3 linked regions of the Azospirillum sp. TSH100 genome follow. The protein of the gene in region 1 interacts with the protein of each later gene in a pairwise test. Links are inferred from orthologs where the notes say so. Each region holds a gene or a part of one and is shown in the gene's direction. Other genes may lie near its edges. The genes, in order: E6C72_RS02950, dnaE and dnaQ.

The links.
Region 2: the proteins of E6C72_RS02950 (region 1) and dnaE interact in binary tests that used the Escherichia coli proteins (3 or more experiments, as listed by UniProt). The link is inferred for Azospirillum sp. TSH100 from one-to-one orthologs.
Region 3: the proteins of E6C72_RS02950 (region 1) and dnaQ interact in binary tests that used the Escherichia coli proteins (3 or more experiments, as listed by UniProt). The link is inferred for Azospirillum sp. TSH100 from one-to-one orthologs.

The regions. Positions count from the first base shown.
Region 1 is NZ_CP039634.1:611,278-618,244, forward strand. What follows is about bases 1,654-4,631. They hold E6C72_RS02950 (DNA polymerase III subunit gamma/tau), read left to right. Parts: upstream 1,654-2,189; coding sequence 2,190-4,073; downstream 4,074-4,631. Other genes in these bases: pgk (phosphoglycerate kinase), read left to right, coding at 1,654-1,752; E6C72_RS02955 (YbaB/EbfC family nucleoid-associated protein), read left to right, coding at 4,077-4,400; recR (recombination mediator RecR), read left to right, coding at 4,461-4,631. Also shown: E6C72_RS02935 (CYTH and CHAD domain-containing protein), read right to left, coding at 1-255; more of pgk, read left to right, coding at 559-1,653; more of recR, read left to right, coding at 4,632-5,054; E6C72_RS02965 (class I SAM-dependent RNA methyltransferase), read right to left, coding at 5,074-6,405; E6C72_RS02970 (thioesterase family protein), read right to left, coding at 6,448-6,870. UniProt on the Escherichia coli protein: Part of the beta sliding clamp loading complex, which hydrolyzes ATP to load the beta clamp onto primed DNA to form the DNA replication pre-initiation complex.
Region 2 is NZ_CP039638.1:503,669-511,678, forward strand. The notes cover bases 2,562-6,582. They hold dnaE (DNA polymerase III subunit alpha), read left to right. Parts: upstream 2,562-2,890; coding sequence 2,891-6,382; downstream 6,383-6,582. Other genes in these bases: E6C72_RS27720 (hypothetical protein), read right to left, coding at 2,562-2,754; E6C72_RS27730 (hypothetical protein), read left to right, coding at 6,379-6,582. Outside these bases: E6C72_RS27705 (hybrid sensor histidine kinase/response regulator), read right to left, coding at 1-442; E6C72_RS27710 (EamA family transporter), read right to left, coding at 590-1,471; E6C72_RS27715 (nuclear transport factor 2 family protein), read right to left, coding at 1,560-2,066; more of E6C72_RS27720, read right to left, coding at 2,113-2,561; more of E6C72_RS27730, read left to right, coding at 6,583-7,281; E6C72_RS27735 (DUF1624 domain-containing protein), read left to right, coding at 7,278-8,010. UniProt on the Escherichia coli protein: DNA polymerase III is a complex, multichain enzyme responsible for most of the replicative synthesis in bacteria. This DNA polymerase also exhibits 3' to 5' exonuclease activity. The alpha chain is the DNA polymerase catalytic subunit.
Region 3 is NZ_CP039634.1:919,449-926,393, forward strand. The notes cover bases 2,421-5,376. They hold dnaQ (DNA polymerase III subunit epsilon), read left to right. Parts: upstream 2,421-3,534; coding sequence 3,535-4,218; downstream 4,219-5,376. Other genes in these bases: E6C72_RS04440 (shikimate dehydrogenase), read left to right, coding at 2,421-2,887; coaE (dephospho-CoA kinase), read left to right, coding at 2,898-3,542; E6C72_RS04455 (quinone oxidoreductase), read right to left, coding at 4,257-5,231; E6C72_RS04460 (methylated-DNA--[protein]-cysteine S-methyltransferase), read right to left, coding at 5,278-5,376. Also shown: hemE (uroporphyrinogen decarboxylase), read right to left, coding at 1-42; E6C72_RS04430 (pyruvate, water dikinase regulatory protein), read left to right, coding at 559-1,398; E6C72_RS04435 (nucleoside triphosphate pyrophosphatase), read left to right, coding at 1,395-2,009; more of E6C72_RS04440, read left to right, coding at 2,006-2,420; more of E6C72_RS04460, read right to left, coding at 5,377-5,775; E6C72_RS04465 (thioredoxin domain-containing protein), read right to left, coding at 5,810-6,945. UniProt on the Escherichia coli protein: DNA polymerase III is a complex, multichain enzyme responsible for most of the replicative synthesis in bacteria. The epsilon subunit contain the editing function and is a proofreading 3'-5' exonuclease.

The DNA.
Region 1 (6,967 bases):
CCCGAGACCGTCCTCGTCCGGGGCCGACTTGACCGTCTGGACGAAGCCGTCGCCGGTCTTGCGCACCCGCAGCGTCACCTTGCGCGCGGCGAGCCGGCGGTCCTCGGTGTCGTAATAGGTGCTTTCCAGGGTCCGTGTCGCCGCCGGGCCGGTGGCCCGGTCTGCGATGGCGGAAGCGGCGCGCAGCCTGTCGAAGTCTTCCGGCTTCGCCGCCAGCTTCAATTCCGTCTCGCGGTTGATCTCGGCCTCAGCCATCGCCTGCGCTTCAACCCCCGTTTTGCGGCCCAATGGCCTACAGTTGGGTGTTTGCACAGCCCATGGACAGGGTCAAGTTACCGAAATGTTGCAGGAGCCTGCGGTTGCAGTGCCCCCATGCCCTGCATCCCGATCCGTTCCGGAGCAGCCGGACCATGGCTTCGTACAGGTGGTTGCAGGGTCATTATGCCCCATTTCACCCCACCCCTGGGGCGTTGCAAAGCGTGCAGGCCTGTGGTTGGGTTCCCGCAAACTGAAACGGCCTGTTCCGATGGGACCGGCCATAATTGGGGAAGTGTGACGATGACCGATTTCAACACGATCGACGACCTTGAGGTCAGCGGCAAGACGGTGCTGGTCCGCGCCGACCTGAACGTTCCGATGCAGGACGGCAAGGTGTCCGACACCACCCGCATCGACCGCCTCGCCCCCACCCTGAAGGAGCTGTCCTCCAAGGGCGCCAAGGTCGTGGTCCTGTCGCATTTCGGTCGCCCGAAGAACGGTCCGGACGCCAAGAACTCCTTGCGCAACGTGCTGGACGCTCTCAGCGCCGCCGTCGGCCAGAAGGTCGCCTTCGCCGAGGATTGCGTCGGCGACAAGGCCAAGGAGGCCATCGCCAAGGTGCATGACGGCGCCATCGTCCTGCTGGAGAACACCCGCTTCCACGCCGAAGAGGAAAAGAACGACCCGGCTTTCGCCAAGGAGATGGCCGCGTTGGGCGACCTCTACGTCAACGACGCCTTCTCCGCCGCCCACCGCGCCCATGCCTCGACCGAGGGCGTCGCCCGCCTGCTGCCGAACGCCGCCGGCCGCCTGATGGAAGCCGAGCTGAAGGCCCTGACGCTGGCGCTGGAGAAGCCGGAGCGCCCGGTCGCCGCCGTCGTCGGCGGTGCGAAGATCTCCACCAAGCTGGAGTTGCTCGGCAACATGGTCCGCAAGGTGGACCTGCTGGTGCTGGGCGGCGGCATGGCCAACACCTTCCTGTTCGCCCAGGGCACCGACGTCGGCGCCTCGCTGTGCGAGAAGGACATGGCCGACCAGGCCCGCGCCATCATGGCGACCGCCAAGGACGCAAACTGCGAGATCCTGCTGCCGAAGGACTTCGTCGTCGCCAAGGAGTTCAAGGCCGGTGCCGCCAACCGCGTCGTCGCCTTCGACGCCATCGGCGCCGACGAGATGGCGCTGGACATCGGCCCGGCGACCGTCGAGTTCCTGGGCGTGAAGCTCCAGGGCGCCAAGACCATCGTCTGGAATGGTCCGCTCGGCGCCTTCGAGATCCAGCCCTTCGACGCCGGCACCAACGGGGTGGCCGGTCTGGTGGCGGCCCGCACCGAGGCCGGCGGCCTGCTGTCGGTCGCCGGCGGCGGCGACACCGTGGCGGCGCTGGCCCATGCCGGGGCCGAGGACAAGTTCACCTACGTGTCCGCCGCCGGCGGCGCCTTCCTGGAATGGCTGGAAGGCAAGGAGCTGCCGGGTGTGGCGGCGCTGAAGAAGTAAGGGGCGTTTGATCCCACGCAGTCGAGAAGGGGGGGGGTGCCGCGGCATCCCCCTTTTTCATTGGTCCTGGCCGCCCGTGGGAGGACAAAGGCTTCCACAACCCCCTTTATGACCGATTATGGCTGGAACCATAAATTACAGTCCGAAAAATAATTGCCCATAATCCGCCACGCTGCCCTGACCCACGACCCGTTTCCCCTTGCATCCCGCCGCGCGAATGCCCATAACAGCGGCGGGAGACTGGCGTCGGACGAGTCCCTCGCCAACCCGGTCAGGTCCGGAAGGAAGCAGCCGCAACGAGTTACGGCTCGGGTCGTTCGTCCAGTCTCCCACCCTCTGCAAAAATTGCCAGCACGAAACAGACGGCGACAGCGCGGTGCCGGGACGCTATCCTGCGGCCCGAAATTCCCCTCCCGTCGTTTCGACAGGCCAGCCGCGTGACCGATACCACAGCCGAAATCACCGCCGCCTCCGCTCCCGCCACCGGGCAGGCTTACCGGGTGCTGGCGCGCAAATACCGGCCGAAGACCTTCGACGAGTTGATCGGCCAGGACGCGCTGGTCCGCACCCTGACCAACGCCATCCAGTCCGGCCGCATCGCCCAGGCCTTCATGCTGACCGGCGTGCGCGGCGTCGGCAAGACCACCACCGCCCGCATCATCGCCCGCGCGCTGAACTGCACCGGCCCGGACGGCACCGGCGGGCCGACGGTCAGCCCCTGCGGCGTCTGCGACAATTGCCGCGCCATCGCGGAAGACCGCCACGTCGACGTGATGGAGATGGACGCCGCCAGCCACACCGGCGTCGACGACATCCGCGAGATCATCGACGGCGTGCGCTACGCGCCCGTTTCGGCCCGCTACAAGCTCTACATCATCGACGAGGTCCACATGCTCTCCAAGAGCGCGTTCAACGCGCTCCTGAAGACGCTGGAGGAACCGCCGAGCCATGTGAAGTTCGTCTTCGCCACCACAGAAATCCGCAAGGTGCCGGTGACGGTGCTGTCGCGCTGCCAGCGTTTCGACCTGCGCCGCGTCGACGCCCAGGTGTTGAAGGAACATTTCACCCGCGTCACCGCCCTGGAAGGCGCCGACATCGAGGGCGACGCCGCCTCGCTGATCGCGCGGGCCGCCGACGGGTCGGTGCGCGACGGTCTGTCGCTGCTCGATCAGGCCATAGCACTCGCCGCCGGCACCGTCACCGCGCAGCAGGTGCGCGACATGCTGGGACTGGCCGACCGCACCCGCGTCATCGACCTGTTCGAGGCCGCCGTCTCCGCCAAGCCGGCCGAGGCGATGGACATCCTGGCCGACCTGCACCGCGTCGGCGCCGATCCGGTGGTGATCCTCCAGGATCTGCTCGACCTCGTCCACAATCTGACCCGCCTGAAGGTGGTGCCGGACAGCGCCAACGACCCCTCCCTGCCGGAAGCCGAGCGCACGCGCGGCGCCTCGCTGTCGACCAAGCTCGGCATGCCGGCGCTGACCCGTGCCTGGCAATTGCTGTTGAAGGGGCTGAACGAGGTGCAGGCCGCCCCGGTGCCGCAGCAGGCGCTGGAGATGGTGATCGTCCGCCTGTCCTACGCCGCCGACCTGCCGACCCCGGGCGAGCTGATCCGCCAGTTCCAGGCCCAACAGGCCTCCGGTGGAGCCGGCGCCCCGATGGGCCGTGGTCCCGGCGGCAATGGCGGACCGGTTGCCGTCGCCACCCAACCTTCCTCCATGGCGACCCACGCCGTCGCCCGCTCCATGGGCTCCGCCCAGCCGCAGAGCGCTCCGGTGGCGCAGGCGGCACCCGCCCCCATGGCCACTCCGGCCCCCATTGCGGCCGGAGAAGAACTGTCGCCGATGCCGCACGACTTCCGTGCGCTGGTGCAGCTGTTCTCCGAGCAGCGCGAGGGCGCGCTCTACGGCTATCTGATGGAGACGGTGCAGCTGGTCCGCATGGAGCCGGGCCGGCTGGAGCTGAAGCTCCGCCCGGCCGCCCCGCCGACCCTGCCGGCCAAGGTCGGGCAGTTCCTGACCGAATGGACCGGCCAGCGCTGGATCGTCGCGCTGTCGGACGGCCCGGCGCAGCCGACGCTGGCCGAGCAGGATCAGGCCGAAAAGAACCGCGCCTGGGCCGAGGCGGAGGCCAACCCGGTGGTGCGCGCCGTGCTCGACGCCTTCAGCGGAGCGAAGATCATCGACGTCCGCGACCTCGCCGAAGTTGCCGCGGCGGAGAGTGCGGCGGTTGCGGATGACGGCGAGACACCCGATTTCATGGTTCAGCAGCAGGACGATGGGGTGTATTACCCCCTCGACGACGAAGGAGAGTACTGACCGATGAAGAATATCGGCAACATGATGAAGCAGGCCCAGCAGATGCAGGCCAAGATGCAGGAAATGCAGGCGAGCCTGGAGCAGGTCGAAGTGACCGGCCAGAGCGCCGCCGGCATGGTCGTCGTGACCGTCAACGGCAAGAGCGAGATGAAGAAGGTCAAGCTCGACAAGTCCGTCGTCGATCCCGAGGACGTCGAGGTTCTGGAGGACCTGATCGTCGCCGCCTTCAACGACGCCAAGAAGAAGGTCGAGCAGCACGTCGCCGAGGAGACCTCGAAGATGATGGGCGGCCTCAAGCTGCCGCCGGGCATCAAGCTGCCGTTCTGATCCAATAGTCTTTTGTGAGAATCCCCTCTCCCCGGAGGGGAGAGGCGGATTTGCACATCGATGATCGGACCTGAAATCGAACGCCTGATCCAGCTGCTGTCCAAGCTGCCGGGGCTAGGTCCCCGGTCGGCGCGGCGGGCGGCGCTGCATCTGATGAAGCGGCGGGACAGCCTGCTGGTGCCCCTGTCGGAAGCGATGGCGGCGGCCGGCGAATCGATCCGCGCCTGCTCCGTCTGCGGCAATCTGGACAGCCGGGATCCCTGCACCGTCTGCTCCGACCCCACGCGCGACCGGTCGGTCATCTGCGTGGTGGAGGATGCCGGCGACCTGTGGGCGCTGGAGCGCACCCGCGCCTTCCGCGGCACCTATCATGTGCTGGGCGGCCTGCTTTCGGCCTTGCAGGGCGTCGGTCCCGACGATCTGAACATCGCCGGCCTCGCCGAGCGTGCCAAGGACCCGGCGGTGCGCGAGATCATCCTGGCGCTGAACGCCACCGTCGACGGCCAGACCACCGCCCATGTGGTGACCGACCGCCTGACCGACTCCGACGTGTCTGTCTCCCGCCTCGCCCATGGCGTCCCGGTCGGCGGCGAACTGGACTATCTCGACGACGGCACGCTGACCGCCGCGCTGAAGGCACGGCGGCCGCTGTAATCCACGTCTTTGTAGTCCTTTACCGCTCGAACAGCCCGACCAGTTCCACATGGGCCGACCACAGGAACTGGTCGACCGGCCAGACCTTCACCAGACGATAGCCGCCATCCACCAGAACCCGCGCGTCGCGGGCGAAGCTGGCGGGGTTGCAGGACACCCCCACCACCCGCGGCACCTTGGCTCCGGCGAGCGTTCCCGCCTGGGCCGCCGCACCGGCGCGCGGCGGATCGAACACCACGGCATCGTAACGATTGAGTTCCCTGGCGCTCAGCGGGTTCTCGAACAGGTCGCGCCGCTCCGCCGTCAGCCGCAGCCCCTGCACCGAACGGCCAAGCGCCGCCACCGCCGCCTCGTCGCCTTCGACCGCATGGACCGCAGCCTGTTGCGCAAGCGGAATGGAAAAGGTGCCGATGCCGGCGAACAGGTCGGCGATGCGGGCGGCCTGCCCCACCCCGTCACGCACCGCGGCGACCAGGGCCGCCTCACCCTCGGCACTCGCCTGGAGGAAGGCGCCGGGCGGCGGCTGGATCGGAACGCCTGCGAAACGGATGAAGGCCGGCCGTCGGTTCGCCACCGGCTCCGCTGCCGCGCGGTCGGTCGGCTGCCAATTGATGCGGGCGACGCGCTGCGGCTCGAACCCGACCAGCGCCTCGCGCGCCGCACGGTCCAGGCTACGCGGCCCGACCAGCAGCAGGTCCACCCCGCCCTCCAGATCGGTCAGCACGACGTCGGCATCGCCGCCGTCCGGCAGCAGGCCGTTCAGCAGGGTCCGCAGAGGCTCCACCAACGCGAACAGGCGGGGCGCCAGGACCGGGCACTCCTCCAGATCGACCAGCCGGTGGCTCTGCCGCTCGTTGAAGCCGAACCAGACCCGTTTGCCCCGCTTCAGCGCCGCGAAGCGGGCGCGGCGCCGGGCCCCGGCCGGCGTCCGCGCCAGCGGCTCCATCGCGACATCGCCCAGCCCCACCCGCTCCAGCGCCCCGCGCACCATCCCGACGTTCCAGCCGGCGTACGTCGCATCGTCCATCTGCTGGAGCGTACAGCCACCGCAGCGGCCGAAATGCCGGCAGGGCGGTGTCTGGCGGCCGGGGCCGGGTTCCAGCACCTCCAGCAGTTCGGCCCGTACGCCCTCGCCTTTCCCGTCGCTTTCGGCAACACGTACGCGCACGCGGTCGCCCGTCACCGTATAGGGCACGAACAGGCGCAAGCCGTCAGCGAACGCCAGCCCGTCACCGCGCGCACCGACGTCGGTGATGGACACCTCCATCTCCCGCGCCTCGACAGGCGGCTGGGCGGTCTTGCGGGTCGGCTGGCGTCCCTTGGTGAAAGGGCGCTTGGCGGGGCGGGTCATGGTGGATGTCCGTGGGGAGATGCAGAGCGACAACGCCCCCCTTTACGCCTCCAGCAGCTTGGCGCGCAACGGTTCCGGGATCGGCGTCGGACGATGGGCAGCCTTGTCGACGATCACCGCCACCGCTTCCTGGGTGGCGATGCAGCGGTCGCCCAGGAAGATGGCGCAGCCCAGCGTGATCGAGCTGGTGCCGACCCGCAGTGTCCGCGCCCCGATCCGCACGGTGTTGGGATAGAGCAGCTCCGCCTTGTATTCGATCAGGCTCCGGGCCAGCACGACGGTCCAGGGATCCTCGTCGCGGAAGCCGCCGGCGCCATGCAGCAGGGCGATGCGCGCCTGTTCGAAGAAGACGCCGATCGCGTTGTTGTTGACGTGCCCGACCGCGTCCAGGTCGTTGAAGCGCACGCGCTCCTCCCACCAGAAGCGATAGAGGCCGGGGCTGGTCAGGTCGGGCGTGCCGGTCATGCCGTCTTCCTTACCGTATAGGTCAATGCATCCCCGGACTGTGGCGTATGGTCCGGAGCGGCGCAAGCCCGGCTTCCCGCTTTACGGCCTCAATTCG
Region 2 (8,010 bases), on another replicon or contig:
GGTCGGAGACGTTGACCGCCGGTATCGGGTAATAGCGCGAGAAGTTGATCAGATGCCCGTCCGCCGCGATCATCGTCACCGCGTCCAGCTGCGGCAGGCCGGTGATGCGCGCCCGCAGCATCTGGTGGGTGTCGCGTCCGCCCAGCCGGCGGACATACTCCTCCGGCGTGTCGATGCCGTCCGACTTCAGCTGCTCGATGATGGTGGTCAGCACCAGATCGACGCTCTGCGTCGCGCTGGCGGTCTGTTCGGCGAGCGACAGGTTCAGGGTGGACAGCTCGCGCTCCGCCCCCTCCAGCTCGCGGTCGCGCATGCTGTCGATGTAATGGATCGTCGCCGCCAGCAGCACGCCGACCGACAGCCCGCCGATCAGAAGCAGGACGCGCAGAGGCCGGCTGGCGCGCAGATGGGCCAGCCAATGCCGGATCGGCGGAGTCGGCATCCCGCCGTCCGGCTGCGCGGTCCTGTCGGAAGAGAGCAAGGCCTGCCTATGGTTTAGTGACGCACTGATCGGCCGGAATGATCCGGACGGCATAGCGCCTCGTCAAGCTCATCGAGGTCAATAGGACCTTGACCAATGCCGGTGCCGTCAGGCCCGCGCGCGGGCCGGAGCCGGCAGTTTCAGCACCGACAGGGCCAGCCCGGCGAAGACCAGGAGCCCGCCGGCCAGCTTCGCCGCGGTGAAGGTCTCGCCCAGCAGCAACGCACTGGAACTCATCCCGAAGATGGGGACGAGCAGCGAGAAGGGGGCGACGAGGCTCGCCGGATAATGCCGCATCAGGAAGCCCCAGGCGGCGAAGCCGAACAGCGTCGCCGCCGCCGCGATGTAGACCAGCGAGCCGCCCCCGACGAAGGTCAGGGTGGTGAAGGCGTGGACGATGCGGTCCGGCCCTTCCAGCGCCAGCGACATCGCCAGCAGCGGCAAGGGCGGGATCAGGCTGACCCAGACCATCAGGCTGAACAGGTCGGGCGCCTTGGCCTGCTTCATCACGATGTTCGACACGCCCCAGGCCGCCGCCGCCGCGAGCGTCAGGCCGAGGCCGAGCAGCGAATCGCCGGCCGGCATCTCCAGCGCGATCAGCCCGACGCCGGCGAAGGCCACCGCCATGCCGCCGACCTGCCGCGGCCCCGGCCGGTCGCCCAGCATGAAGGCGGCGAAGATGGCGGTGAAGAAGGCCTGCGCCTGCAACACCAGCGAAGCCAGCCCGGCCGGCATGCCGACATCGATGCCGAGGAACAGCAGCGGGAACTTGACCACGCCCAGCATCACGCCGATGCCGACCACATAGCGCCAGGGCACCGGCGGCCCCTTGCCCCAGCCCAGCACCACCACCGGCAGCGCCGCCAGCGCGAAGCGCAGGCAGGAGAAGAGCAGCGGCGGGAAATCGCGCAATCCGACCTTGATCGCGACGAAGTTGAAGCCCCAGACCGCGGCGACCGCCACGGCGAGCAGAATGTGGGAAGCGCGCATGATCGGAAGGCTAACGGCTGGCCGATGGAAGGGTCAATCCATCGACCCTGCGCCGGCCGCAGGGCAGCCGCGCGACGACCGGCACGGCCTATGGCAACAGGGCCGGATCCCAATGTTCGACCGCCTTGCCGTCCCGGATCCGCCACATGTCGAACCAGGTGGTGCTGTAGCCGCCGGCCGGATGCTTGGGATCCGTGACCTGACGGGGATAGGCGACGACGACCAGATCGCCCTCGGCCGTCACGCTGACGATCGGCGTCTTCAGCTTGGCGGGGATCGGCTGCGGCTTCACCTGACGCACCTTGGTGAAATACTCCACCACGGCGGCCCGGCCACTGGCGGCGTTGGGATTGTGCTGGATGTAGTCCTCGCTGAGATAGCGGTCGGCCATCTCCCAATGCCCCGCCTCCAGCAGATCGCGGATGATGCCGTAAACCACCTGCTTGTTGGCGTTCAGGGCCGGGTCGGGGCTGGTGAACAGCGCCTCGGCATCGCCGACGGGCACGACCGCCTCCTGCGCCGCCGCCGGTCGGGCCGCCAGCGGCTGGGTCAGCACGGCGGCCAAAGCCACCGCAGCGACGAAAGCTCTCTTCATCGTCCTGTTCCTCCCTTCGATAGACGCGTGGCCGCGCATCCGCCGGTCACGACTCCGCGTGCAGGATCCGGCATTCGTCCGATGCGTTGATCGCCCAGGACGATCCCGACAGCAGCATCGTGCCGATCTCCCCCAGGCCGCTGCTGCGGAAGCTGACGCGGTGGGCGCGGGCCAGCGGCTCCATCTCCTCCAGATACCCCTTGGTCGGCACCGCGACATAGAGGCTGCCGTTGGGCAGCCCGCGGGCGCTCAGGGACAGGCGCGAGCCCAGGTCGGAGGTGACGGTCAGGTCATAGCGTTCGCCGGGCTTCACCGTCGCCCCGCTGTCCGACGGGGTGAAGCCGGACAGGATGAAACCGGATTCGGCGGCGGCGGTGCGGAAGGTCAGGCGCGGCGCGGCGTTCTGCCCGACCGCGATTCCGCGTTCGGCGACGCAGAAGCTCTTGTCGCCCGGGGGCGTGTGGATGGTGACGGTCCAACCCTTGCCGGAGCTGAAGGGCCTGACCGGCCCATCCGGCAGAGCGGCCGCGGATGGGGCTGCGGCCGGCGGCGGCGGCACGGTCTCGCAGGCGGACAGCGCCAGCGCCAAGCATGCCAGAAGGGCCAAAGGCGTCGCCGCCCGGACGTCACGGCGGCCCCGCAGGGCCGGCCGCAGTCGGACGACGGGTGCAAGGTGCGGCCGATCCATCGCGGCGTCCTCCCCATCCCTGAACGTGATGCGGCGACTTCCATACCACGTTCGCATGCCCCCGCGCGACCGTCGCGGGAACCGTCCCGGCTGTGCTAGAACCAGGGGCCCTGTCGCAGCGAGACCCCCGGTTGCCATGCCCCACGCCGACTTCATCCACCTGCGCGTCCATTCCGCCTATTCGCTGTCGGAAGGTGCGATCAAGGTGAAGGAGCTGGTCAAGCTCTGCCTGAAGCAGCAGATGCCGGCCGTCGCGGTCACCGACACCGGCAACCTGTTCGGCGCGCTGGAATTCGCGCTGGCGGCATCCGATGCCGGCGTGCAGCCGATCATCGGCACCGTGCTGGGCATCACCCGCGTCGGCCCGGCCCAGACGAAGCCGGGCCTGCCCGGCAAGGCGGCGGCCACTCCCGACCAGCTCGTCCTGCTCTGCCAGAACGAGGAGGGCTACCGCAACCTGACCGCGCTGGTGTCCAAGGCCTTCCTGGAATCGGACCCGCTGGCCGGCCCGCAGGTGACGCTCGACGCGCTGGAGGGGCGCTCCGCCGGGCTGATCGCGCTCACCGGCGGCCCCGCCGGCTCCCTCGGCCGGCTCCTGCACGAGGGGCAGAAGGATCTGGCGCTCGACGTTCTGGAGCGGCTGAAACGGCTGTTCCCCGGCCGCCTCTATGTCGAATTGCAGCGGCACGAGGGCGGGCGCGGCCATTTCGCCACGGTGGAGAACGCCGTCGAGCCGGCGCTGATCGACCTCGCCTACGCGCACGACCTGCCGCTGGTCGCCACCAACGACTGCTATTTCGCCACCGAGGACATGTACGAGGCGCACGACGCGCTGCTCTGCATCGCCGAGGGCGCCTATCTCAGCCAGGAGGACCGCCGCCGCCTGACCCCGGACCACCGCTTCAAGTCGGCGGAGGAGATGCGGCTGCTGTTCGCCGACCTGCCGGAGGCGCTGGACAACACCGTCGCCATCGCCCGGCGCTGCTCCTTCCTGCTGAAGCCGATCAAGCCGATCCTGCCGCCGTTCGCCTGCGAAGGCGGCCGGACCGAGGACGACGAGCTGCGCGCCCAGTCGCGCGCCGGCCTGGAAGAGCGGCTGGAGAAGGTCGTCTACACCCCGGAGATGACGCCGGAGCAGCGGGCGGAGACCCGCAAGACCTATTTCGAGCGGCTGGAGTTCGAGCTGGACGTCATCGTCAAGATGAAGTTCCCCGGCTACTTCCTGATCGTGTCGGACTTCATCAAATGGGCGAAGAACCACGATATCCCCGTCGGTCCGGGCCGCGGATCGGGCGCCGGCTCCGTCGTCGCCTGGGCGCTGACCATCACCGACCTCGACCCGCTGCGCTTCGGCCTGCTGTTCGAGCGCTTCCTGAACCCCGAACGCGTGTCGATGCCCGACTTCGACATCGACTTCTGCCAGGATCGCCGCGAAGAGGTCATCCGCTACGTCCAGAACAAGTACGGCTACGACCGCGTCGCCCAGATCATCACCTTCGGTAAGCTCCAGGCGCGCGCCGTGCTGCGCGACGTCGGCCGCGTCCTGCAGATGCCCTACGGGCAGGTCGACAAGATCTGCAAGATGGTGCCGAACAACCCGGCCAATCCGGTGACCTTGCAGCAGGCGCTGGACAGCGAGGAGATGCTGCGGCAGGCGCGCGACGGCGACGAGACCGTGCGTCACCTGATCGACATCGCGCTGAAGCTGGAGGGCCTCTACCGCCACGCCTCGACCCATGCCGCCGGCGTGGTGATCGGCGACCGCCCCTTGCAGGAGCTGGTGCCGCTCTACCGCGACCCGCGCTCCGACATGCCGGTCACCCAGTTCAACATGAAATATGTCGAACAGGCCGGTCTGGTGAAGTTCGACTTCCTGGGATTGAAGACGCTGACCGTGCTGAAGACGGCGGTCGACCTGATCCCCGAGAAGCCGGACCTGACCACCGTCCCGCTCGACGACGAGAAGAGCTACCAGCTGCTCAGCCGCGCCGAGGCGACCGGCGTGTTCCAGCTGGAAAGCTCGGGCATGCGCGACGTGCTGCGCCGGCTGAAGCCGAACCGGCTGGAGGACATCATCGCGCTGGTGTCGCTCTACCGTCCCGGCCCGATGGACAACATCCCGAAATACATCCGGGTGAAGAACGGCGAGGAAAAAGCCGACTACATGCATGACAGCCTGGAAGGCATCCTGAAGGAGACCTTCGGGATCATGATCTACCAGGAACAGGTCATGCAGATCGCCCAGGTGCTGTCCGGCTATTCGCTGGGCGGCGCCGATCTTCTGCGCCGCGCCATGGGCAAGAAGATCAAGGAGGAGATGGACAACCAGCGCAAGATCTTCTGCGACGGCGCCGAGGCGCGCGGCGTCAAGGCCGATCTGGCCAGCATGATCTTCGATCAGGTCATGAAGTTCGCCGGCTACGGCTTCAACAAGAGCCACGCCGCCGCCTATGCCCTGGTCGCCTACCACACCGCCTATCTGAAGGCGAACCACCCGGTGGAGTTCATGGCGGCGTCGATGACGCTCGACCTCGGCAACACCGACAAGCTGAACGTCTTCCGCCAGGAACTCGCCCGCCTGCGCATCAGGCTGCTGACGCCGGACATCAACAGGTCCGACTCCATCTTCGGGGTGGAGCAGCTGGCCGACGGGACCAAGGCGGTGCGCTACGCGCTGGCCGCCGTCAAGGGCGTCGGCCTGCCCGCCATGAAGGCGGTGGTCGAGGAGCGGCGGAAGAACGGCCCGTTCAAGAGCCTGTTCGACTTCGCCCGCCGCCTGGATCTGAAGACCATCAACAAGCGCCAGTTGGAGAATCTCGCCTGCGCCGGCGCCTTCGACGGGCTGAACCCCAACCGCGCCCAGGTCCATGCCGCGCTGGAGACCATCATCCGCTATGCCCAGGCGGAGGCGGCGGAGCGCGACAGCGGCATCGGCAACCTCTTTGGCGGCGGGGGCGGGGGACTGCCCGAACCCGAGATGCCCAAGGTCAAGGACTGGGAACCGCTGGAGAAGCTGAAGCACGAGTTCGGCGCCATCGGCTTCTACCTGTCGGCCCACCCGCTCGACGCCTATTCCGGCCCGCTCGGCCGCATGAAGGTGGTGCGCTCGGCCGAACTCCAGACCGCCATCGCGAAGGGCGGTTCCACCCGCTACAAGATGGCCGGCATCGTGGTGTCGAAGAAGGAGAAGACCGCCAAGTCCGGCAACCGCTTCGCCTTCGTCGAGCTGTCGGACGCCACCGGCGGCTATGAGGTGACGCTGTTCTCCGAGGTGCTGGCCGCCAACCGCGACCTGCTGGAGCCCGGCCGCCCGGTGCTGATGACGGTGGACGCCCAGCTGAACGGCGAAGAGGTCCGCCTGACCTGCCAGGAGATCAGGCCGCTGGAGGAGGCCGTCGCCTCGGTCAGCGCAGGCCTGCGCGTCGTCCTGCGCGACCCCGGCCCGATCGAGCATCTGCGCGCCACGCTCGACCGGCTGTCGCGCGGCAAGAGCCGCATCAACGTGCTGGTGGAGGTCGATCCGCTGAAGGAGATCGAGATCGAGCTGCCCGGCAGCTACACCATCACCGCCCAGAGCCGCTCCGCCCTGAAGGCGGTGCCGGGTGTGGTGGAGGTGGCGGAGCTGTGAGCAAAGCGGCGGTGCCCGCCTTCGGGCGCTTCATCGCCATCGACTGGTCCGGGGCCCGCGGCAAGCGTTACGCCGGCATCGCGGTGGCGGAGTGCGGGACGGGCGATACCCCTCCCCGGCTGGTGGAGGGACCGGGCGGCTGGTGGTCACGGACGGCGGTGTTCGACTGGCTGCGCGCGGAACTGGCGCGCGAACCGGCCCCGGTCGGACCAACATTGGTCGGCATCGACTGCGCCTTCTCCCTGCCTTTCGCGGTGGCGGCGCTCGGATTTGCCGGCCGGGAGGCGACCGTCTTCGACCTGTGGGACGCAGTGGAGGAGGTCTGCGCCGCGGAGCCCGACTTCGGCGGCGGCCCCTTCGCCAGCCATCCGCTCCACGGGGTTGGCTTCTGGCATGGCGGGCCGCAGCCGGACTGGTACGAGGATCCGCACCGCGCCACCGAATGGGCCTGCCGTGCCGACGGGCTGGGCCATCCGCAGAGCCCCTACAAGCTGATCGGGTCAAGACAGGTCGGGAAGGGGGCGCTGGCCGGCATGCGGGTGCTGCGCGCCCTGCGCGTCGCCCTGCCCGGCCGGCTGGCGGTCTGGCCGTTCGAGGAACCGGCGCCGGGCCGCAGCGTGATGGTGGAGATCTACCCCCGCCTGTTCCTGAAGCACACCGGCATCGGCCAGCGCAAGATCCGTGACGGCGCCGAGATGGACGAGGCGCTGCGCCGGCTGGGCTCGCAACCGTTGAAGGTGGCGGGGCCGGTCAGCGACCATGACAGCGACGCGCTGGTGTCGGCCGCCGGCCTGCGCTGGCTCGCCGGCACCCCGCGCATCTGGGCGCCGCCGGGGCTTGACGACACCGCAAGGCGGCAGGAGGGGTGGATTTTCGGGGTGGGGATGAGCGGATCATGAGCGCAATCGGCATCACGCCGGAACAGGGCCTCGCGCGGACCTCACGACGCCCGGCGATCGACGTGGCGCGCGGGCTCGCTCTGCTGGCGATGGCGGCCTATCACGCCAGCTGGGACGCCACCTATTTCGGCCTTGCCGGCTTCGATCTGCTGGGCGACCCGCTGTGGCTGGCCGCCCGCACGGTGATCCTGTCGAGCTTCCTGCTGCTGGCCGGCATCGGGCTGGTGCTGGCGACCCGCGACGGCTTCCATCCGGGGCGCTTCCTGCGCCGGCTGGGGCGGGTGGCGGCGGGGGCCGCGGCGGTGTCGGCGGCCTCCTATGCCCTGTTCCCCGACAGCCCGATCTTCTTCGGCGTGCTGCACCACATCGCGGTGGCGAGCGTCATCGGCCTCGCCTTCGTCCGCCTGCCCGCCCCGGTGACGCTGGCGGTGGCGGCCGCGGCGGTTCTGGTCGGGACGACGCAGGGCTTTGCGCCGTTCGACAGCCCATGGCTGCGCTGGATCGGGCTGACCAGTATGGAGCCGGACTCCAACGATTTCGTGCCGCTGCTGCCCTGGATCGGCGGTGTCCTGGCCGGAATCGGGGTGGGGCGGCTGTGGCCGGGACTGGGCGAGGGGGTGGCGGTGAGCGGCCCCGCCGGGCGGCTGCTGGCCTTGGCCGGGCGGCACAGCCTTGCCGTCTATCTGCTGCACCAGCCGCTGCTGTTCGGCATCGCCTGGACGGCGGCAC
Region 3 (6,945 bases), 310 kb from region 1 along the record:
GGGCGGACGCGACCGCACCTCTCCCGCCAGGGCGGCGAGCATCGGCTTCAGGGCAGGCTGGAAAGCCTGATTCTGGACGTCGGAGGTGGTGGCGGACAAGGCGGTGCGTTCCTTGGATTGCGATTCTGGAATCTGAGTCCCTGCGATTCCAGCGCCGATTCCGCGCGGGATTCCGGGACGGGTTTATCCCCTCTTCTTCACTATATTTTTTAAAGGGAGAAAGGAAGAGGATGAGGTGGATGGCTGTGGATAACGGTGATCCCCGACTCAAGAGAATCTATCCACAGATCCGGGAGCTTGTGCAGCCATGTGCGCGGATCTGTGGACGATTCGGAGCACTACCGCCGGAAACGGCGGAAATGCTATAGCTGGACGAACGGGAGTCCCGTGGATAACAGGGCGGACGGGGCCGGATCTTCCCAGCTTCCGAAGCGGTCGGCGGAGTTGTTCCGCCCTTGGCCGTAACGGGGAGGAGGAGTCCCCCAGCCGGGATGAAACGCAGGCGGATCCGGTTGTCCACAGATCTGGGCCGGGTTCTCCACAGAATGTTGGGGACGGATGAAAGAGTTCCACCTACATCTCGTGTCCGATGCGACGGGCGAGACCATCAACAGCGTGGCGCGCGCCTGCGTCATCCAGTTCGACGATGTGCGGCCGATCGAGCATTTCTGGAATCTGGTGCGGACCGACCGCCAGCTCGACCTCGTGCTGGAGGGAATCCGGGACAATCACGGGCTGGTGATGTTCACGCTGGTCGACGAGACGCTGCGCCGCCGGCTCCAGGATTTCTGCCGCGAAATGCAGGTGCCCTGCATTCCCGTGCTCGATCCGCTCATCAACGCGCTCGCCGCCTTCCTGGGCGTGGAATCGCAGCGTCAGCCCGGCCGCCAGCATGTGCTGGACGCCGAGTATTTCAGCCGCATCGACGCCGTCGACTTCGCCCTGTCCCATGACGACGGCCAGTCGAACTGGGACCTGCATGAGGCCGACGTGGTGCTGATCGGCGTGTCGCGCAGTTCCAAGACGCCGACCTGCATCTATCTGGCCAACCGCGGCATCAAGGCGGCCAACATCCCGCTGGTGCCCGGCAGCCCGCTGCCGGCGGAGCTGGATCTGCTGACCCGGCCGCTGATCGTCGGGTTGACCAAGGATCCCGACCGGCTGGTGCAGATCCGCCGCAACCGGCTGAAGCTGCTGAACCAGGGCGAAGGCTCCAGTTATGCCGATCCCGAGGTGGTGCGCTCGGAGGTTCAGGAGGCGCGTCGCCTGTTCAGCCGGCGCGGCTGGCCGGTGATCGACGTCACCCGCCGCTCCATCGAAGAGACGGCGGCCGAGATCATGATGCTGCTCGCCCGCCGCCAGAGCGCCAAATTCAGTCCGGAAGGAAAGAAGACGTGAGCGCGCCGCTTCTGGTGCCCCAACTGGTTTTGGCGTCCGGTTCGCGCACGCGGGCGGCGATGCTGGAGCAGGCCGGCATCAACGCCATCCTCGACAAGCCGCTGGTCGACGAGGACGAGGTGAAGGCTGCCGGCCGGGCCGAGGGTGTCTCCGCCGACATCGTCGCCGAGGCCTTGGCCGAGTTGAAGGCGCAGCGCATCACCCGCCGCCATCCCGGCGCGCTGGTGATCGGCGCCGACCAGATGCTGGACTGCGAGGGGCGCTGGTTCGACAAGCCGGCCGACCGCTCCGCGGCGCGCGCCCAGCTGCTCGATCTGCGCGGTAAGACGCACCGGCTGGTCAGCTGTGCCGTGGTGGTGCGCGACGGTGAGCGGATCTGGCATAAGGTCGACAGCGCCCGGCTGACCATGCGCAACTTCTCCGAAGCCTTTCTCGACGAGTATCTCGATCGCGTCGGCAACGACGTGCTGCACTCGGTCGGCGCCTATCAGCTGGAAGGGCTGGGGGCGCAGCTGTTCCAGCGGGTCGAGGGCGACTTCTTCACCATCCTCGGGCTGCCGCTTCTGCCGCTGCTCGGGTTTCTGCGCGTGCATGGGGTGGGCAAGGAATGACGGCGCTGCATTTTATCAGCGGGAAGGCTAAAATTGCCGGTGTGATGGGTTGGCCGATCGGCCATTCGCGTTCCCCCCGGCTGCATGGCTTCTGGCTGCGGCAGTATGGGATCGATGGCGCCTATGTGCCGCTGGCAGTGGCGCCGGACTGTGCCGAACAGGCGATCCGCGCCCTGCCCGCCCTGGGCTTCCGTGGCTGCAACGTCACCGTCCCGCTGAAGGAGATCGCCTTCCGCACCGTCGATCGGCTGGACGAAACGGCGCGGCGCATGGGGGCGGTCAACACGATCGTGGTGGCGGATGACGGCGCGCTGGTGGGTGGCAACACCGACGGCTTCGGCTTCATCGAGAATCTGCGTGCTGAGCAGCCTGACTGGACGGCGGAGCGTGGCCCGGCGGTGGTGATCGGGGCCGGCGGCGCCGCCCGCGCCGTGGTGGTCGCCCTGCTCGACGCCGGCGCGCCGGAGGTCAGACTGGTCAACCGCACCCGTGCCCGTGCCGAGGAGCTGGCGGCGGATCTGGCTGCGGTCGGTCTGAATGGCGATGGGCTGAGCAGCGGCGTGACGGTGGTCGATTGGGTTTCACGTGAAACCGCCCTGGACGGTGTGTCCCTGCTGGTCAACACCACCACCCAGGGCATGGCCGGACAGCCGGCGCTGGACCTCAGCCTGCGCGCCCTGCCCGTCTCGGCGGTGGTCAACGACATCGTCTATGTGCCGTTGGAAACCCCGCTGCTCGCCGAAGCGAGGACGCGCGGCAATCCGGTGGCCGGCGGCATCGGCATGTTGCTGCATCAGGCCCGTCCGGGCTTCAAGGCCTGGTTCGGGATCGAACCGCAGGTGACGCCGGAATTGACCCGTTACGTCCTGGAAGGTTGAGGCGCGGGCCATGATCGTGCTGGGCCTGACCGGCTCCATCGGCATGGGCAAGAGCACCGCCGCCCGCATGCTGCAGGCGATGGGTGCTCCGGTATGCGATTCCGACGCGGTGGTCCATGGGCTGCTCGCCCGCGGCGGCCGGGCGGTGCCGGCGATCGACGCAGCTTTCCCCGGGGTGGTGGTCGACGGGGTGGTCAGCCGGCCGGCGCTGGGTGCTGCGGTGTTTCGTGACCCGGATGCGCTGAAACGCCTGGAAGCGATCCTGCACCCGATGGTCCAGGCGGCACAGCGCGACTTTCTTGTCCGTGCCGCCCGCTGTGGCGCCAGGATTGCCGTGCTGGACATCCCCTTGCTGTTCGAGACCAATGGCCAGCGGCGGGTCGATGCGACCATCGTCGTCTCGGCTCCCTTCGCCGTCCAGCGCGCCCGTGTGCTGGCCCGGCCGGGCATGACGGCGGAGAAGTTCGCCGGCATCCTCGCCCGCCAGATGCCGGATCCGGAGAAGCGGCGGCGCGCCGACTATGTCGTGCCGACCGGCGCCGGTCGGCTGGTGACGCGGCGGGCGCTTCAGGGCATTGTGCGGGACGTGGTGCGGCGGCCGGGCAGGCATTGGCCGCCGCGCGGCTATCAACCAGGGCAGATCCATCATGCGTGAAATCGTTCTCGACACTGAAACCACTGGCTTCAAGCCGGAGGAGGGTCACCGGCTGGTCGAGATCGGCTGCATCGAGCTGGTCAACCACCTCGCCACCGGCGAACGCTTTCACGTCTATCTCAACCCCGAACGCGACATGCCGCCGGAAGCCTTCGCCGTCCACGGTCTGAGCAGCGAGTTCCTGGCCGACAAGCCGCTGTTCAACGACATTGCCGGGGACTTCGTCGCTTTCATCGGCGACGCACCGTTGGTGATCCACAACGCCGCCTTCGACATGCACTTCCTGAACTGGGAGCTGAAGATCGCCGGCTATCCGGTGATGCCGAAGGACCGCGCCATCGACACGCTGCTGATGGCCCGGCAGAAGTTCCCCGGTTCGCCTGCCACCCTGGATGCGCTGTGCAAACGCTTCGGCGTCGACAACTCCAACCGCACCCTGCACGGCGCGCTGCTCGACGCGCAGCTGTTGGCCGAGGTCTATCTGGAGCTGCTGGGCGGCCGGCAGACCGGCCTGTCCTTTGCCGGCGGCCCGACGGCGAAGAGCGGCCCCACGGGCCCGGTCCGGATCGACCGCCCCTTCCGGGAAGCCCGCGTCTTCGCCGTCAGCGACGAAGAAGCTGCGGCGCATGCGGAGATGCTGAAGAAGATCAAGAACCCGCTTTGGGCGGTGGAGTAAGGGGGACGGATCCGGCACTCCGCCCCCAATCCAAAGTTCTAGGGCACGAGCACCGTCGACCCGGTCGTCGCCCGTGATTCCAGCGCCCGGTGCGCATCGGCGGTGTCCTTCAACGCAAAGCGTTGGTTGACCGTGAAGGTCACGCCGCCATTCTTCACCGCGTCGAACAGATCGGCGGCCGAGGCCATCAGATCTTCCCGCTTGGCGGTGTAGGTTGCCAGCGTCGGCCGGGTCACATAGAGCGACCCCCTCGCCGCCAGCACCCCCAGATCCAGCGGTGCCGGCGCGCCCGAGGCGGCACCGAACAGCACCATCAGTCCGCGCGGTCGCAGACAGTCCAGCCCCTTCAGGAAGGTCGTCTTGCCGACGCCGTCATAGACCACCGGCACGCCCTGCCCGTCCGTCAACTCCTTCACCCGTGCGACGAAGTCCTCGCGGGTGTAGTCGATGGTGTGATGGCAGCCATGGGCCTTGGCCAACTCGGCCTTCTCCTCCGACCCGACGGTGCCGATCACGATGGCGCCGAGATGCCACGCCCAGGAGCACAGCAGCAGCCCAACCCCACCGGCGGCGGCCTGGACCAGGATGGTGTCGCCGGGCTGCACGACATAGGTGCTGCGCAGCAGATACTGTGCGGTCAATCCTTGGAGCAGCGTGGCCGCCGTCGCCTGCTCGTCGAGCCAGCTCGGCAGCGGCACCAGCCGGTCGGCGGCGATCAGCCGGCTCTCGGCATAGGCGCCGATCGACATGGCATAGCCGACGCGGTCACCGGCCTTCAGCGTGGTGACGTCCGGGCCCAGCGCCTCGACCACGCCGGTGCCGGCCATGCCGATCACCGCCGGCAGATCCGGCAGCTTGTAGGCGCCGGAGCGGTGATAGGTGTCGATGTAGTTCAGCCCGACCGCGGTCTGGCGGATGCGCACCTGTCCCGGACCGGGCTCTCCCACCTCGATCTCGTCCCAGCGCAGAACCTCCGGCCCGCCGTGCTCATGGATGCGGATCGCGTGAACCATGGTGGTTGGTTTCCCTTGTCGTTGATCGTTGACTGTCGCTCGGGCCTCAGAGCAGCGCGAACTGCTCGGCTGCTGCACCGTTGCCCTGGCTTATGCCGGCATGCCGGCGCTCCAGCGCCAGCAGCCACGCCTTGGTGTCGAGCCCGCCATGGCCGGAATAGCCTCCGGGCGCTCCGCCGCTCGCCAGCACCCGGTGACAGGGAATGATGATCGGGATCGGGTTGGCGCCGCAGGCGCCGCCGACCGCGCGCGGCCCGCTGCCCAGCATCTTCGCGATCCCGCCATAGGTGGCGGTGCCGCCATAGGGGATCGCCAGCATCGCCTCCCACACGCTTTGCCGGAACGCGGTGCCCGCCGGCTTCAGCGGCAGGTCGAAGCGCTGGAGCCGTCCCATGAAATAAGCCTCAAGCTGGCCCGCAGTCTCGACCAGCAGCGCATCCGGATCGTCCCGTTTGAAGCGGCCCCAGCCAACCGAGGTCAGGGCGGATCCGTCCCCGGTCAGCATCAGGGGACCGAGCGGGCTGTCGATGGAAAGGCACGCCATGGTTTTCTCCCCAAAAGCTCAGCTTTTCCCAAACCTAGTTTTTCTTGGCCAGAAGCACAGCCAGATCCGCGGTCGCCGTCACCGGGGCCGAACAGGTCATGCCGCGGCAGACATAGGCGGTTGCCGCCCCGTCGCGCATCCCTTTCCCCTGTGCCGGATGAGCGGCAGGCAAATCCGCTCCTGGTGTCAGCACGGTCAGGATGCGATTGGGTAGCGAGTGCTCCAGCACCGTCCGGCGCAGCGCTTCCGTCTCCGCTGCCTTGGGCGGTCCGACGATGACGATCTGCACCGGCGCCGTCATCAATTCCACCGCGTTCAGGAAGGTCGGCAGCGGGAAGAAGTTGCGTGTCAACTCGCCGGAGAAGGCGGCCGCGAGTGCTTCGGCGCGGTCGCGATACGCCTCCTCGCCGGTGCGCTGGAACAGCGTGGTCAGCACCGCCAGCATGGTGCCGTTGCCGCTGGGCGTGGCGTTGTCATAGGCCGTCTTGGTCCGGACGATCAGCCCCTCGGCATCGTCGGCGGTGAAGAAATAGCCACCGTTGGTGGCATCCCAGAAATGGGCGTCGAGCGTCGCCACCCAGGTCTTAGCCTGATCGAGAGCCGCTGGATCGCCGGTCGCCTCATGCAGCGCCAGGGCCGCGCGCGCCATGTGGGCATAGTCATCGAGCATGCCGGCATGCTTGCCCTGCCCGTGCCGCCAGCTGTGGCAGAGCCGTCCGTCCATGTCCATACGGTCGCGGACAAAGGCGAAGGCGCGGCCGGCGGCGTCCAGCCATTCCGGCTCATTCAGGGCCAGGGCGGCATGGGTCAGTGCTGCGATCATCAGGCCGTTCCAGTCGGCCAGCACCTTGTCGTCCCAGCCCGGCCGCACCCGTTTCGCCCGCGCCCGCAGCAGGATCTCCCGGCCCTTGGCAAGCGTCGCTTCGATGGCCGCGTCTGCCAGGGTCAGACCGCCCAGGCGGTTGAGGATGGTGACGCCTTCCCAATTGCCCTGGGGAATCACCTCGTAAACGCGCTTAAACGTCGCCAACCCGTCGGCATCCAAAGCCGGGGTCAGCAACCGGTCGACCTCCTCCTCCTTCCAGATGTAAAAGAGCCCTTCTTCGCCTTCGCTGTCGGCGTCGAGCGTCGCGGCGAAACCACCGCCGTCGGCGATCATCTCGCGCAGCA